One region of the Amycolatopsis sp. NPDC004747 genome, then DNA from elsewhere that is predicted to be linked to it. Evidence: riboswitches for the same ligand, from Rfam matches in the RefSeq annotation. Region 1 holds a riboswitch; each other region holds the start of a gene.

What was found. Region 1 has a riboswitch for S-adenosylmethionine ahead of ACWEGE_RS23045 (methionine ABC transporter ATP-binding protein). Riboswitches for the same ligand answer to the same signal wherever they lie in the genome.
Region 2: it holds a riboswitch for S-adenosylmethionine, as region 1 does, so the genes downstream of both, ACWEGE_RS44715 (aminotransferase class V-fold PLP-dependent enzyme) here and ACWEGE_RS23045 (methionine ABC transporter ATP-binding protein) in region 1, are expected to answer to the same signal.
Region 3: it holds a riboswitch for S-adenosylmethionine, as region 1 does, so the genes downstream of both, thrC (threonine synthase) here and ACWEGE_RS23045 (methionine ABC transporter ATP-binding protein) in region 1, are expected to answer to the same signal.

What each region holds. Positions count from the first base shown of each region.
Region 1 is NZ_JBSGBQ010000013.1:233,509-237,978, forward strand. It holds gene ACWEGE_RS23040 (4-(cytidine 5'-diphospho)-2-C-methyl-D-erythritol kinase) at 1-343, opposite strand, end outside; gene ACWEGE_RS23045 (methionine ABC transporter ATP-binding protein) at 468-1,481, opposite strand; SAM riboswitch class I at 1,693-1,783, opposite strand; gene rsmA (16S rRNA (adenine(1518)-N(6)/adenine(1519)-N(6))-dimethyltransferase RsmA) at 1,888-2,745, opposite strand; gene ACWEGE_RS23055 (transglycosylase family protein) at 3,011-4,444, opposite strand.
Region 2 is NZ_JBSGBQ010000053.1:22,611-27,080, forward strand. It holds gene ACWEGE_RS44710 (potassium/proton antiporter) at 1-1,420, shown strand, start outside; SAM riboswitch class IV at 1,491-1,605, shown strand; gene ACWEGE_RS44715 (aminotransferase class V-fold PLP-dependent enzyme) at 1,645-2,973, shown strand; gene ACWEGE_RS44720 (hypothetical protein) at 3,295-3,585, shown strand; gene ACWEGE_RS44725 (hypothetical protein) at 3,590-4,174, shown strand; gene lspA (signal peptidase II) at 4,198-4,470, shown strand, end outside.
Region 3 is NZ_JBSGBQ010000008.1:56,004-60,473, reverse strand. It holds gene ACWEGE_RS15055 (ComEC/Rec2 family competence protein) at 1-133, shown strand, start outside; gene thrC (threonine synthase) at 317-1,582, opposite strand; SAM riboswitch class I at 1,596-1,729, opposite strand; gene holA (DNA polymerase III subunit delta) at 1,878-2,858, shown strand; gene rpsT (30S ribosomal protein S20) at 3,365-3,625, opposite strand; gene ACWEGE_RS15035 (DMT family transporter) at 3,978-4,470, shown strand, end outside.

The DNA.
Region 1 (4,470 bases):
CGTCGGCGCTGCCGCCCGCCATGCCGCCGGCGACCGGGATGCCCTTGCGCAGCACCACCCGGACCTTCGGCTCGCCGGTGCGCCCGACGTGCGCGGCCAGCGCCTCGACCGCGCGCCAGGCCAGGTTCTCGGGGCCGGTCGGGACCGAGCCCTCCCCTTCGCCGTAGACCTCGATGCCGGGCTCTTCGGTGACCGCGACGGTCACCTCGTCGGTCAGCGACAGCGCCTGGAACACGGTGACCAGCTCGTGGTAACCGTCTTCGCGCAGGTCGTCGACCGACAGGTGCAGGTTGACCTTGGCCGGGACCCGGACGGTGACTGGGGGCGGAACTACGGCGAGCACCCGACCAGCCTACGTGCCCGCGGGAACGCCCCGATGCGACGTGCGCATCGGGGCGTCCTGTGACAAGCGGGGCTTCGCCCCGGGCCGGGGGCTCCGCCACCCGGAACCCCCGGAAGACAGTGGATCAGGCAGCCGCGACACCCTGCGGGCCACGCGCGGTGTGCGTGACGTGGCCACCGCGCTCGGCGACCCAGGCCAGCGCCGCGTCGGCCCGCTCGCCGCGGACACCCAGGCGGAACCGGCCGACCGGCGTGTCGCCGATCCGGGTCAGGCCGCCGCCGATGGTGGCGAACTCGACGTCGAACCGGCCCGCCGCCTCGGGCAGCAGCGCACCCACCGAGGCGAAGCCGACCAGCACGACGTCGGCCGAGCGGTCGTAGCGCGCCGCCTGCGCGCGCGTGGTCTCGATGGCGGGCAGCAGCGCCTGCGCGGTGCGGCTGGCCGGGTTCGAGATCAGGTCGAGCACCGTGCCGCGCTCGACGACCGTGCCGTCCTCCAGCACCGCGACGTCGTCGCAGACCCGGCGGACCACGCCCGCGTCCGGCGTCGTGACGACGACCGTGGTGCCCAGCTCCGAACGGGCCCGGTCGAGGACGGCCAGCACCGCGCCGGCCTCCTCCGGGTCGACCCCGGCGGTCGGGTCGTCGGCCAGCAGCACGGCCGGGGCCGCCGCCAGCGCCTTCGCGACCGCGACGCGGCGGAGCTGACCGGCGGTCAGCTCCTCGGGGCGCTGCGCGGCGCGCTGGGTCAGGCCGACGAGGTCGAGCAGCGAGCCGACCCGGCTGCGGCGCTGCGGGCCGTCGACGCCGAGCTGCTCGAGCGGCGAGGCGATGTTGCCGGCGATGGTGCGTTCGGCGATCAGCTCCGGCTTCGTGGAGACGACGCCGAGCTGACGGCGGATTTCGCGGAGGCGACGGCCGTCGAGGGTGCCGGTGTTGAGGCCGTCGAGGCGGACGACGCCGCGGTCGGGGCGCTCCTGCAGCGCGATGCACCGGGCCAGGACGGACTTGCCCGACCCGGCGGGACCGACCACGCCGAAGAGCGAGCCTGCCTGGACGTCGACACTCACGTCCCGCAGGGCGATGACCGAGTTTCCGTTGGTGGCAAAGGTTTTGGACAGGTTTTCGACGGTGATCACGAAGGCTCCAGAAAACGGGGCGCCGCCCCCATGGGCGCGCCCGGCCGCAAGCGAAGGTCCGTCCGTTGTGGACGGTGCATGAAGAAGAGGTGGACCGGCTCGGACTAGCTCAGCTGGAGCGTCGACACGCGGTCACGGAGCGGCGGCCTTCGTCGACTACTCGACGCCTGGTCAGGAGCAGGGGGCGAGCTACCCTCTTCATCGAAAACGGCCTCCATCGGTCCTGGCGGTAGCACCTGCCCTGTGGAGGGTGGTTGCTGCGACTTCGGCGAGCCAGGTCTCTCAGTCGCTCGGGATGGACGTACTGAGTAAAACCGATCCCGAGGAGCGAACGCAAGCCCGTTGGCCCAGATCACACGACTGGCGGTGTCCGAATCGCGAGATCAGGACCGGTGGAGGCGTGTTTTCACGGCTCGACTGTGGAGTCGCCAACGCGCGCGGCGATCCGGGCGAAGTCGTGCACGTCCAGCTGCTCACCGCGGGTCTTGGGGTCGATCCCGGCGGCGGTGAGGAGTTCGCCGGCCCGCTCGGCCGAGCCCGCCCAGCCCGCGAGCGCGGCCCGGAGCGTCTTCCTGCGTTGTGAGAAGGCGGCGTCCACCAGGCCGAAGAGGCGGTCCCGGTCGTCGGACGCCGTCGAGTCCGCACGCTCGAAGGCGACGAGCGCGGAATCGACGTTCGGCACCGGCCAGAACACCGAGCGTGGCACGGCGGCGACCTTGCGTGCGGGGCCGTACCAGGCGAGCTTGACGCTCGGCACGCCGTAGATCCGGCTGCCGGGTCCGGCGGCCATCCGGTCGGCCACCTCGGTCTGCACCATGACCAGCCCGGTCCGCAGCGACGGCACCTCGGCCAGCAGGTGCAGCACGACGGGTACGGCGACGTTGTAGGGCAGGTTGGCGACGAGGGCGGTCGGCTCGCCCAGTTCCTCGCGGGTGACGCGCAGGGCGTCGGCGCCGACGACGGTCAGCCGGTCCGCGGCCTCGGGCCCGCGTTCGGCGACGGTCTTGGGCAGCCGTTCGGCGAGCTTGGGATCGATCTCGACGGCGACGACCCGCGCGCCGGTGGCCAGCAGCCCGAGGGTCAGCGACCCGAGCCCGGGCCCGACCTCGAGGACGACGTCGTCCGCGGTGACGTTCGCGAGCTCGACGATCCGCCGCACGGTGTTGGGATCGTGCACGAAGTTCTGCCCGAGCTTCTTGGTCGGCCGCACGTCGAGTTCGGCCGCCAGCCCGCGGATTTCGGCCGGTCCCAGCAGTTCAACCACCGGAGGAGCTTACTTGAACCCGGAACCGGCGTGATCAGCGGCGGATCTCGCGTGATCGAGGGCGGATCTCGCGTGATTGGGAGGGCATCTCGCGTGATTGGAGGGTCGACACGCGTGATTGGAGGGACGATACGGCGAGGTGGGGCGGATCCGGCGTGTCGACTCCTTGATCACGCGAGTTGACTCCCCAATCACGCGTGATGTCTCTTGGCGCACGCGAAGCGGCCCCCGTCCGGGGTGGACGGGGGCCGGTTCGTGGAATGCGTCAGGCCTTCTTGCCGCAGACCGGCCAGGCGCTGTAGCTGCCGCCACGGCCTGCCTTGACCTTCTCGGCGATCGCGATCTGCTGCTCGCGCGTGGCCTGGTTCGGCAGCGCGGCGTACTCGTCGCCGCCGTAGGCGTCCCAGGTGCGCTTGTCGAACTGGAGGCCGCCGTAGTAGCCGTTGCCGGTGTTGATGGCCCAGTTGCCGCCCGACTCGCACTGCGCGATGCGGTCCCACGCGGAGCCGTCGCCGATGTCCGGGTTCGGGGCCTGCTTGGTGCCGACGTGGACGATCTTCGGCTTCGGCTGGGTGAGGACCTTCTCGGAGATGCTCTCCCGGCCGACCTCCTTGCCGTTCTTCTGCGTGACCTTGTAGGTCACTTCCTTCTCACCGGGCGTGCCGGGGTCCTCGACCTGCGTCTTGCCCTTGGCCAGGTCCGGGTCGTCGACGCGCTGCTCGGGCGGGTCGATGGACTCCTTCTGGACGACCGTCGAGACGCCGGTGCGGCTGATGTGCACCTCGGCGCCGTCGGTCAGCTTGACGTCCAGGCCGCCCTCGGCCTGGTCCTCCGGGCCCAGGGTGAGCTTGTACTCGCCCAGGAACTCCTTCGTCGTGACCGCGGTGGTCTTGACCTGCTTCGGCGCGTTGCCGCCGTCGTACAGGGTGATGTTCTTCAGGGTCTTGATCTCGACGGTGGCGCCCTCCAGGGGCAGCTCACCGCTCTTCGGCATCGACATCCACGTGCCGGGCTTGTCCATCTCGGCCATGCCGAGCTGGGACAGCGCGTCGCCGAGGTGGGTCGCGCGGACCCAGGAGGTGTGCTCCGCGCCGTCGACGATCATCTTCAGCTGGCGGCCGCGCTCGAGCTTGATGACGCCGCCGTCGCCGACCTCAGCCTGCGGGGACGGGGAGAGCGAGTCGTGCGCACCGACGGACAGGCCCGCGTCCTCGAGCACCTCGCCGACGGTGTCGCCGAAGGAGTGCACGGTCTGCTGGTGGCCGTCGACGTCGACGGTGATGCTCTTGTTCATCGCCAGCGCGGCCGCGCCGCCGCCGGCGATCGAAATCATGACGGAGAGGACGGCACCCTTGAGGAAGCGGCGCTTCCAGACCTTGGTGGTCTCGCGGAGCCCCTCGTCCAGCGCGGCCTTGCGGGCCTGCGGGGAAGCTGTGCGGTCCGACTCGAACTCGTCCGGGATGACGATCGGGGGCAGGTACGTCGTCTCGGCGTTGATGAGGCGGATCAGCTCGTCGACGTCGACGTCGATCTCGGCCATCATCGCGTCGGCATCGGGGCCGAGCGCGGCGAGGATGTCCTGCTGCGTGATGTTCGGGTCGTCGGAGAAGTCGAGCTGGCCGTACGCAGTGTCCTCGAAGCCGAATTCGCGATCGAGCACGGCCGCGGAGCGCGCTCCAGCCTGTCTGCTACCTGTCACCGGGTCGTTCCCTTTCCCAAGGCGCC
Region 2 (4,470 bases), on a different contig from region 1:
GGCCGTGCGCGTGTCGATCCGGCTCGGCCTGCCCTCGCTGCTGCTGTACCTGGGGATCGGCGTGCTGCTGGGCGAAGCCGGTTTCGGCATCCGGTTCGACAGCCCCGAACTCACCCAGTCGCTCGGCCTCGCCGCGCTCGTCATGATCCTCGCCGAAGGCGGGCTGACCACCCGGTGGTCGGCGGTCAAACCGGCGCTGGGCCGCGGAATCGCACTGTCCACAGTGTCCGTGGTGGTGAGCGTCGCGGCCACCGGCGCGGCCCTGCACTGGCTGCTCGGCCTCGACTGGCGACTGGCGCTGCTGTGGGGCGCGGTGCTCGCCTCGACCGACGCGGCCGCGGTGTTTTCGGTGCTGCGCACGGCCGGGATCGGTCACCGGCTCACCGGGGCGCTCGAACTCGAGTCGGGCATCAACGACGCGCCCGCCTACATCGCCGTCGTGGTGCTCGCCGAAGGCACCACTGTGGACTGGACGCTGCCGCTGCTGGTGGTCTACGAGCTGACGGCGGGCCTGGCCATCGGGCTCGCCTTCGGCTGGCTCGGCGGGCTCGCGCTGCGGCGGGCCGCGCTGCCGGCGACCGGCCTCTACCCGGTGGCCACGGTCGCGGCGTGCGTCGTGGCGTACTCGTCCGGGCAGCTGCTGCACGCGTCCGGGCTGCTGGCCACCTACGTCGCCGCGCTGGTGCTCGGCAATTCACGGCTGCCGCACCGGTCGGACACGCTGTCCTTCGCCGAGGGCCTGGGCTGGCTGGCGCAGATCGGCCTGTTCGTGCTGCTCGGGCTGTTCGCCTCGCCGGGCCGGCTGCTGGACGCGATCGTGCCGGGCCTGGTCGCCGGCGCGGTCGTGCTGCTGCTGGCGCGGCCGCTCTCGGTGCTGCTGGCGATGCTGCCGTTCCGGCTGCCGTGGCGGGAGCAGGCGTTCCTCTCCTGGGCCGGGCTGCGCGGGGCCGTGCCGATCGTGCTCGCCATGATCCCGCTGTCCCAGGGCCTGCCGGGCGCCCAGCGGCTGGTCGACGCGGTGTTCGTGCTGGTCATCGTGCTGACGCTGGTGCAGGGGGCGACCCTCGGCCCGCTCGCGCACCGGCTCGGGCTGGCCAAGAAGTCCGAGGCGCACGAAATCGAGGTCGACTCCGCGCCGCTGGACGAGCTGGGTGCCGAACTGCTGCAGGTCCGGATCCAGCCGGGGTCGAAGCTGCACGGCGTGTACCTGTCCGAGCTGCGGCTGCCCGTCGGGGCGACGATCAGCCTGGTGGTCCGCGCGGGCGCCGGCTTCACGCCGCAGAAGACCAGCCGGCTGCAGGAGAACGACCAGCTGCTGGTCGTCACGACGAGCGCCGTCCGCGACGCCGTCGAACGCCGGTTGCGCGCCGTCGACCGGGCCGGGCGCCTGGCTCGCTGGAAGGGCGAGTCCGGCCGCTGACGTGAGCGCCGTCTCAGAATGTGAGGCGAGGGTTGGCTGCCGGCCGCGTTCTCGGTTACCTTCTGACCCAGGTCATGAGTGCCAGCGCGAAGCCCCGGCTTGCTGGCCGGCAACCCTCCTACCGCGGTGGGGTGCCCCGGGTGAAGACCGGGCCGGTCGCGCCGTGCGACGGGCAAGCGCGGGCCCCTCGCCGGGGTCCCCCGGATCGCCGAGGAGGCACCCCGATGACTCTCGCCATCGACCGCACCCAGCTCGAAGCAACCCGGGCCGTTCCCACCGTCGCGGGGGCGTCGCTGCGGGTTCCGCTGGTGACCGGCGGGGACATCGGCTACGCCAACCTCGACCACGCCGCGAGCGCCCCCTGCCTCGACGCCGTCCGCGCGAAGGTCGACGAGTTCCTGCCCTGGTACGCCAGCGTCCACCGCGGCGCCGGCTTCGCCTCGCAGGTCTCCACCAAGCTCTACGAACGCACCCGCGACGTCCTGCGCCGCTTCGTCGACGCGCGGCGGACCGACACCGTCGTCTTCACCCGCAACACCACCGACTCCTTCAACCTGCTCGCCCGCAGCCTGCCGCGGCACACCACGGTGATCGTGTTCGACACCGAGCACCACGCCGCGCTCCTGCCGTGGCAAGGCCCGAACGTCCGGCGGCTGCCGACCCCGCGCACCCGCCTCGCCGCGGTGTCCGCTGTGGACGAAGCGCTCGCCGGCGCCCCGCAGGGACCGCGGCTGGTCGTCGTCACCGGGGCGTCCAATGTGACCGGTGAGCTGCTGCCGGTCGCCGAAATCGCCGCGGTGGCGCGGAAACACGGTGCCCGCGTCGCCCTCGACGCCGCCCAGCTGGCCCCGCACCGGCGGATCTCGATCAAGGAACTGGACGTCGACTACGTCGCCCTCTCCGGCCACAAGCTCTACGCCCCCTTCGGCGCGGGCGCGCTGATCGGCCGCGCCGACTGGCTGCGCGCGGCCCGCCCATACCTGGCCGGCGGCGGCGCGACCAAGCTCGTCACCGAAGACGCCGTCGTCTGGAACACCGGGCCGGAGCGCCACGAAGCCGGTTCGCCCAACACGGTCGGCGTGTACGCGCTCGGCGTCGCGTGCGAAACCCTGAGCGCGAGCTGGGACGCCGTCGTGGCGCACGAGCAGGCGCTGCTCGCCCGGCTGCGCAAGGGCCTCGAGAGCATCCCGGGCTGCGCCGAGCTGCGGCTGTTCGACGCGCCGGTCGACCGGGTCGGCACGGTCAGCTTCGTCGTCGACGGCTTCGACCCCGGCTGGCTGGCCGCGGTGCTGTCCGCCGAGTACGGCATCGGCGTCCGCGACGGCGCCTTCTGCGCCCACATCGCGGCCCGGCGGCTGATCGGCGTCACGGGCGGCGAGGGGCAGCAGGCGGTCCGCGTCAGCCTCGGCCTCGGCAGCACCGAGGAACACGTCGACCGCGTGCTCCTGGCGCTGCGGCAGATCGTCGCCCGCGGCGCACGCTGGGAGTACGCGAAGGTGGACGGCCGCTGGGCGCCGGTCGGCGACCCGCGGGAGCTGCCGCCGTTCTGCTGAGCGCTAGCCTGGACCGATGGGGAGAGGGCCGCGTTTCTGGTTTCCGCTGGCACTGCTGGGGTTCGCCGAGATCGGCCTGGCCGTGGCGCACCTGCTGGCGCGCCGCAGCGGGGCCGAAGACCAATCCGCGAACCTGCTGCTCCGGCCCGTGGTCCCGGCCGGTGCGACCTGGTACAGCCAGGCCGAGTTCCGGCCACTGGACGAGTTCTTCGAGCTCGGGCGGGGGCTGCCGGTGGGGCCCGCCTGGCTGGTCGCACTCGGTGTCGTGGTCCTCGGCACGGCGGTCTGGTACGCGCTCGCCCGGCGGCCCGGCCGGCTGGGGTGGTTCGTCCTCGGCACGGCCGGCGCGCTGCTCGCCGTCCGCTGCTCGACCTGGTCGGGTCGTGGCAGTTCCGGATCGACGACAACCTGCGCGGCCCGCTGCTGGCCACGCTGGGCCTGCTCGTGCTCGCCGCGTACGAGCGCAGCCGGTTCGTCCTGCTCACCACGGTCGCCTTCGCCCTGGTCGCGGTGGTGCTCTCGGCGGACATGGCCGGCATGCTGGTCTCGGCGATGATCCTGCTCGCCGCCGCCTTCACCGCGGTGCTGCGGTCGCACCCCCGGACCCCCTGACCCGATGGGGAGTCCGCGAAGGGCCTGGTTCCCGTTGGCCGCGCTGGGGTTCGCGCTGCTCGTGCTGGTGGCCGTCGAGCTGGTCCCGGCCCGCGAACCCCAGGGCTACCAGCTGACGCAGGGCCTGCACGGCCTCGGCACCGGCGAGGTCGGCGGCACGGCGTACGCGACCGCGGTCTCGTTCGATGCGGTGCCGTCGGCGAGGCTCGGCTGGCTCGCCGGCCTCGCCTGCGTGGTGCTCGCCGTGGCCGCCTGGTACTGGCGGCAGCTGCGGCCGGCGCGGCCCGGCCGGTTTCTCCTCGCCACGCTGGGCGCGTTGGCCGCCGTGCCGCTGCTCGACCTGGTCGGCTTCCTCCAGCTCCGGCTCGGCGGCGACCTGCGCGGCGTGCTGCTGGCGACACTCGGCCTCCTGCTGCTGGCCGGCTACGAGCGCAGCTGGTTCCTGGCGGCCGTCGCCGGGGTGTTCACGCTGGTCGCGACCGTGTTCCTGCCCCCGGTCCCCGGCGCGCTCGCCGCCGCGGGCGTGCTCTTCGCGGCCGCCTTCGCCGTGCTCCTGCGGCCGCGGCCGGACGGGCCCGCCACCGGCTGACCAGCGCCGTGGACAATGGACCGGTGAGCACCGAGCCCAGCCACTCCGAACCCGAAACCGCCGTGCCCGCCGACGCGGGGCCCGAACCGGCCGCGGACGCGCCCGAGAACCCGGAGGTCCCGGCGAAGCCGCTGCTGCCGAAGCGGCGGGTCGGCTGGGTCTTCGCGGTCGCCGTCGTGTTCTGGGCGATCGACCTGGTGACGAAGAACCTGGTCGTCGCCAACCTGGAGGGCAAGGAGCCGGTCAAGGTCCTCGGCGGGCTGATCTACCTGCAGGTGATCCGCAACCCCGGTGCC
Region 3 (4,470 bases), on a different contig from region 1:
TAAGTCCACAATGGACACACTAGCGGCTCTCGGCGCACGAGTCACCCGCACTGACCTGGATGGCGACACGGCGGTGGTCACCGGAACGGCAATATCCCGCCGAGGCGAGCCCCGCGGCCCACCTCGCCGGTGACGGCCGGCCAAGCCTGGGAACGGCGAAGACCGTCGTAGGCAACGCGGTCGGCAACTCCGCGGGCTGTCTCGCCGGAGGTGCCGCGGTGGGCGCGATCTGCGTGGCTGGTCCGCGACCACCACCGAATCGTGGGCGACCGCTGAGCGTCCGGGGCGGGCCGAAGTGCCCGCCCCGGACGGGAGCTCAGTAACCCAGAGCCTCGTTCACGGCCGCGGCCGAGGGCGGCAGCGTCGCCTTGGGGCCGACGTGGTTCTCGATCGCGTCGAGGGTCTTGAGGCCGTCGCCGGTGATCAGCAGAACCGTCTCGGCGTCCGGGTCCAGCTTGCCCGTCTCGACCAGCTTCTTCGCCGTGGCGACGGTCACCCCGCCGGCCGTCTCGGTGAAGATGCCTTCGGTGCGGGCCAGCAGGCGGATGCCCTCGACGACCTCTTCGTCGGAGACGTCCTCGATCGCGCCGCCGGTGCGGTTGACGATGTCGAGCACGTACGGGCCGTCGGCCGGGTTGCCGATGGCCAGCGAGCGGGCGATCGTGTCCGGCTTCACCGGCTGGACCACGTCGTGGCCCTCGCGGAACGCCGCCGACACCGGCGAGCAGCCGGTGGCCTGCGCGCCGAACACCTTGTACGGGCTGGCTTCCACGAGACCGAGCTGACCCAGCTCGCGGAAACCCTTGTCCACCTTGGTCAGCTGCGAACCGGAGGCGATCGGGACGACGATCTGCGGCGGGATGCGCCAGCCGAGCTGCTCGGCGACCTCGAAGGCCAGCGTCTTCGAGCCCTCCGAGTAGTACGGCCGGACGTTCACGTTGACGAACGCCCACTTCGGGTGTTCGCCGGCGAGCTCGGTGGCAAGGCGGTTGACGTCGTCGTAGTTGCCGTCGATGGCGAGGAGGTCGCCGTCGTACACCGCGGTGGTGAGGATCTTGGCGCGCTCGAGGGTCTTGGGGATCAGCACGACCGACCGCCAGCCGGCGCGGGCGGCCGCGGCGGCCGTCGCGTTGGCCAGGTTGCCGGTCGACGGACACGCGAGCACCTCGAACCCGAACTCGCGGGCCGCCGCCAGCGCGACGGCGACGACGCGGTCCTTGAACGAGTGCGTCGGGTTGCCGGTGTCGTCCTTGACCCACACGCGCTTGAGGCCGAGCTCCTTGGCGAGGCGGTCGGCGCGGACCAGCCGCGTCGCGCCCGGCTCGGTGTTCGGGATCTCTTCGACGTTGGACGGAACCGGAAGGAGCTTCTTGTAGCGCCAGATGTTCTTGGGACCCGCCTCGATGTCCTCGCGGCGGACACGGCCGAAGTCGTAGGCGACCTCGAGCGGCGAGAAGTCTTCGGCGGAGACGAACTCCGGAGCGAGCGGCTGCCGGTGGCCCTCTTCCTTCGACACCAGCTCGACGGCCGGACCGAGATCCGGGGTCTTCGTGGTGGAGGTCGTGCCGAGGGTGGCGGTCATCGCGAGGTTCCTTTCCTCATCTGCCCCGCCGAAGCGGGCCGGAATTGGCACCGTGGTCGTCAGCTATCCCGCGATCGCGGGATGACAGGCTGTACGCCGGTTGCCGGGGCTTCGTCGGGCCGTTCCCTCTGCCCCTCTGGATGAGCGGTATTCGGTTGTCGGTGCCGCGCACTCCGGATCTTCCGGTGCGGGCTGCCTCGGCTACACCGTACGACATCGCGCTCGGCCCGTGCCATGGTGGCCGCTCGACATCACCGGAGCGGGCGCACAAGAGCGCAAGTGAGAGGATTCACGGGTGACCGCGCAAGCCACCGCCCCGGCCCCGCTGCAGCTGGTGCTGGGGGAGGAAGAACTGCTGATCGAGCGGGCCGTCCGCGAGACGCTCGCCGCCGCCCGCGCGATGGACGCGACCGCGGAGCTGACCCGGGTCCGGGTGTCCGATCTCACAGCCCCCGAGCTGGCCGAACTGGTCAGCCCGTCGCTGTTCAGCGAAGGCCGGGTGATCGTCCTCGAGTCGGCGCAGGACATCTCGCAGGAGCTGGCCGACGCCGTCGCGGCTTACCTGAAGGACCCGGCCGAGGGGGTCGTGCTAATCGTCGTGCACACCGGCGGCGGCCGCAGCAAGGCGGGCAAGTCGCTGCCGGCGGTGCTGAAGAAGGCCGGCGCCGAGGTCACGGAGTGCCCGAAGCTCACCAAGCCGGCCGAGCGAGAGCAGTTCGTGCGCCACGAGGTGCGCCGGGTGAGCGGCAAGATCGACCCGGCGGGGGTCGCCGCCCTGCTCGACGCCGTGGGCTCCGACCTGCGCGAACTCTCTTCGGCGGCGACGCAGCTGGTCGCGGACACGGGCGGCGCGGTCGACGCCGACGCGGTCCGCCGCTACCACCGCGGCCGCGCCGACGTGACCGGCTTCGCGGTCGCGGAAAAGGCGGTCAGCGGCGACCGCGCGGCGGCGCTGGAGTCGCTGCGCTGGGCGATGCAGCTGGGCGTCCCGCACGTCCTGGTCGCCGACGCGCTGGCGGACGCGGTCCGCACGATCGCCCGGGTCTCCGGCGCCGGCCGCGGCAACCCGAACCAGATGGCGGGCGAGCTGGGCATGCCGCCGTGGAAGATCCGCAAGGCCCAGGGGCAGTCCCGCGGCTGGAACCCCGACGGCCTCGCGACGGCGATGCGCGTGGTCGCGCGGCTGAACGCCGAGGTCAAGGGCGTGGCGGCGGACCCGGGCTACGCGCTGGAGCGAGCGGTCCTCGAGGTGGCGGCGGCAAAGGGCGACCGCTGATCGCTGCCCAACGCCGCCGAGCCGCCGGGGCGCGCCCGAATCGCTCCGCGAACGCACGAGCGACTCACGGGATGCTCGCACGAGTTCGAGCACCTCGCGGCCCGCTTGGTGAGCACCGGGCTCACGGCCGCCAGTAGCTCCGCGCTGGCCGCCGGTCACGCCGCGCTCTGGCCGCGGGCCGCGCCGCTCCGGCTGCAGGCGGCTGTTCGCGGCTGGCGCCGCGCTGGATGCCGCGCCCGCCGCGCGCCGGTGGCTGTTCCTGGCCGCGCCGGCCGTAAGCCGTGCCGCTCAGGCCGCCAGCCGCGCCGGCCGCAAGCCGTGCGACTCCGGCCGCCAGCCGCCAGCCGCCAGCCGCCAGCCGCAAGCCGCGCGGCTCCGGCTGCCGCCCCGCCAGCCGCCTGCCGCTCAGCCACAGCCGCGTCGCGCCGGCCGCGCTGCTCCGAGCCGTGCCCAGGACATGAAGAAGGCCCCGGCCGAAGCCGGGGCCTTCCCAGAAATCAACCAGCTCAGAGCGCGTTGACGCGCTTGGCCAGCGCCGACTTCTTGTTGGCGGCCTGGTTGGCGTGGATGACGCCCTTCGAGACGGCCTTGTCCAGCTTCTGGGCGGCGTCGCGCTGCAGCTCGGCGGCCTTGGCCTTGTCGCCGGCCTCGGCGGCCTCGCGGACCTTGCGGATCGCGGTCTTCACCGAGGACCGGATCGCCTGGTTGCGCTGACGCGCCTTCTCGTTCGTCGTGATGCGCTTGATCTGCGACTTGATGTTGGCCATAGGGCAACTCCTGTTTCACTCGGTGAGATCGCCGCCGCGCTCAAGTGGCCCCGGGCGAACCGGGTTTCCTCCATGACGGAATGCCGCACGGGCAGCGAGCGACCACTCTAACAGCCCGGCCACCCGCGCCCGGAGCCGGGAGTACCGTGGGTGACGGCAGTGCCTAGGGTTCCGCCGCCGGTCCGAGCAGTCCGCACGACAAGCACGACAAGCACGACAAGCACCCCACAACCAGGGCCGGTGGGTCTGGTCCGAGCGGCACCATCGGCGGGCCCGGACGGCCGGTCGTTCATCTGACGGGGCAAAAGCCTGGAGGACCCGGTTTTCGCGCGCGAAAACCCGAAGGGGTCCCGTGAACGCCACCGCACTCTCCCTCGTCCTCGTCGCCGCCGTCGTGCACGCCGCGTGGAACCTCGCCGCCAAGCGGGTCACCTCCGGCGGCACCCAGTTCGTCTGGCTCTACTACACCGCCAGTGCCGTCGTGCTGCTGCCGGTCACGATCGTGCTGCTGATCGCCGAAAACCAGCGTCCACAGTGGAGCTGGCTGCTCGCCGCCGTCGTCACCTCGCTGCTGCACATCGCCTACGGCATCGTGCTGCAACGCGGGTACCGCGTCGGCGATCTCTCCGTCGTCTACCCCGTTGCGCGCGGCACCGGGCCGCTGCTTTCGGTGCTGGCCGCCGTCCTGGTGCTCGGCGAACGACCCGGTCCGCTCGGGCTGCTCGGTGCGTTCCTGGTCGTGGCGGGCGTGCTGGTGATCAGCACCGGCCGCAAGGCGGACGATCCCCGGGCGGTCAGGGCCGGCATCCTCTACGGCCTGCTCACCGGGGCCGTCATCGCCGGCT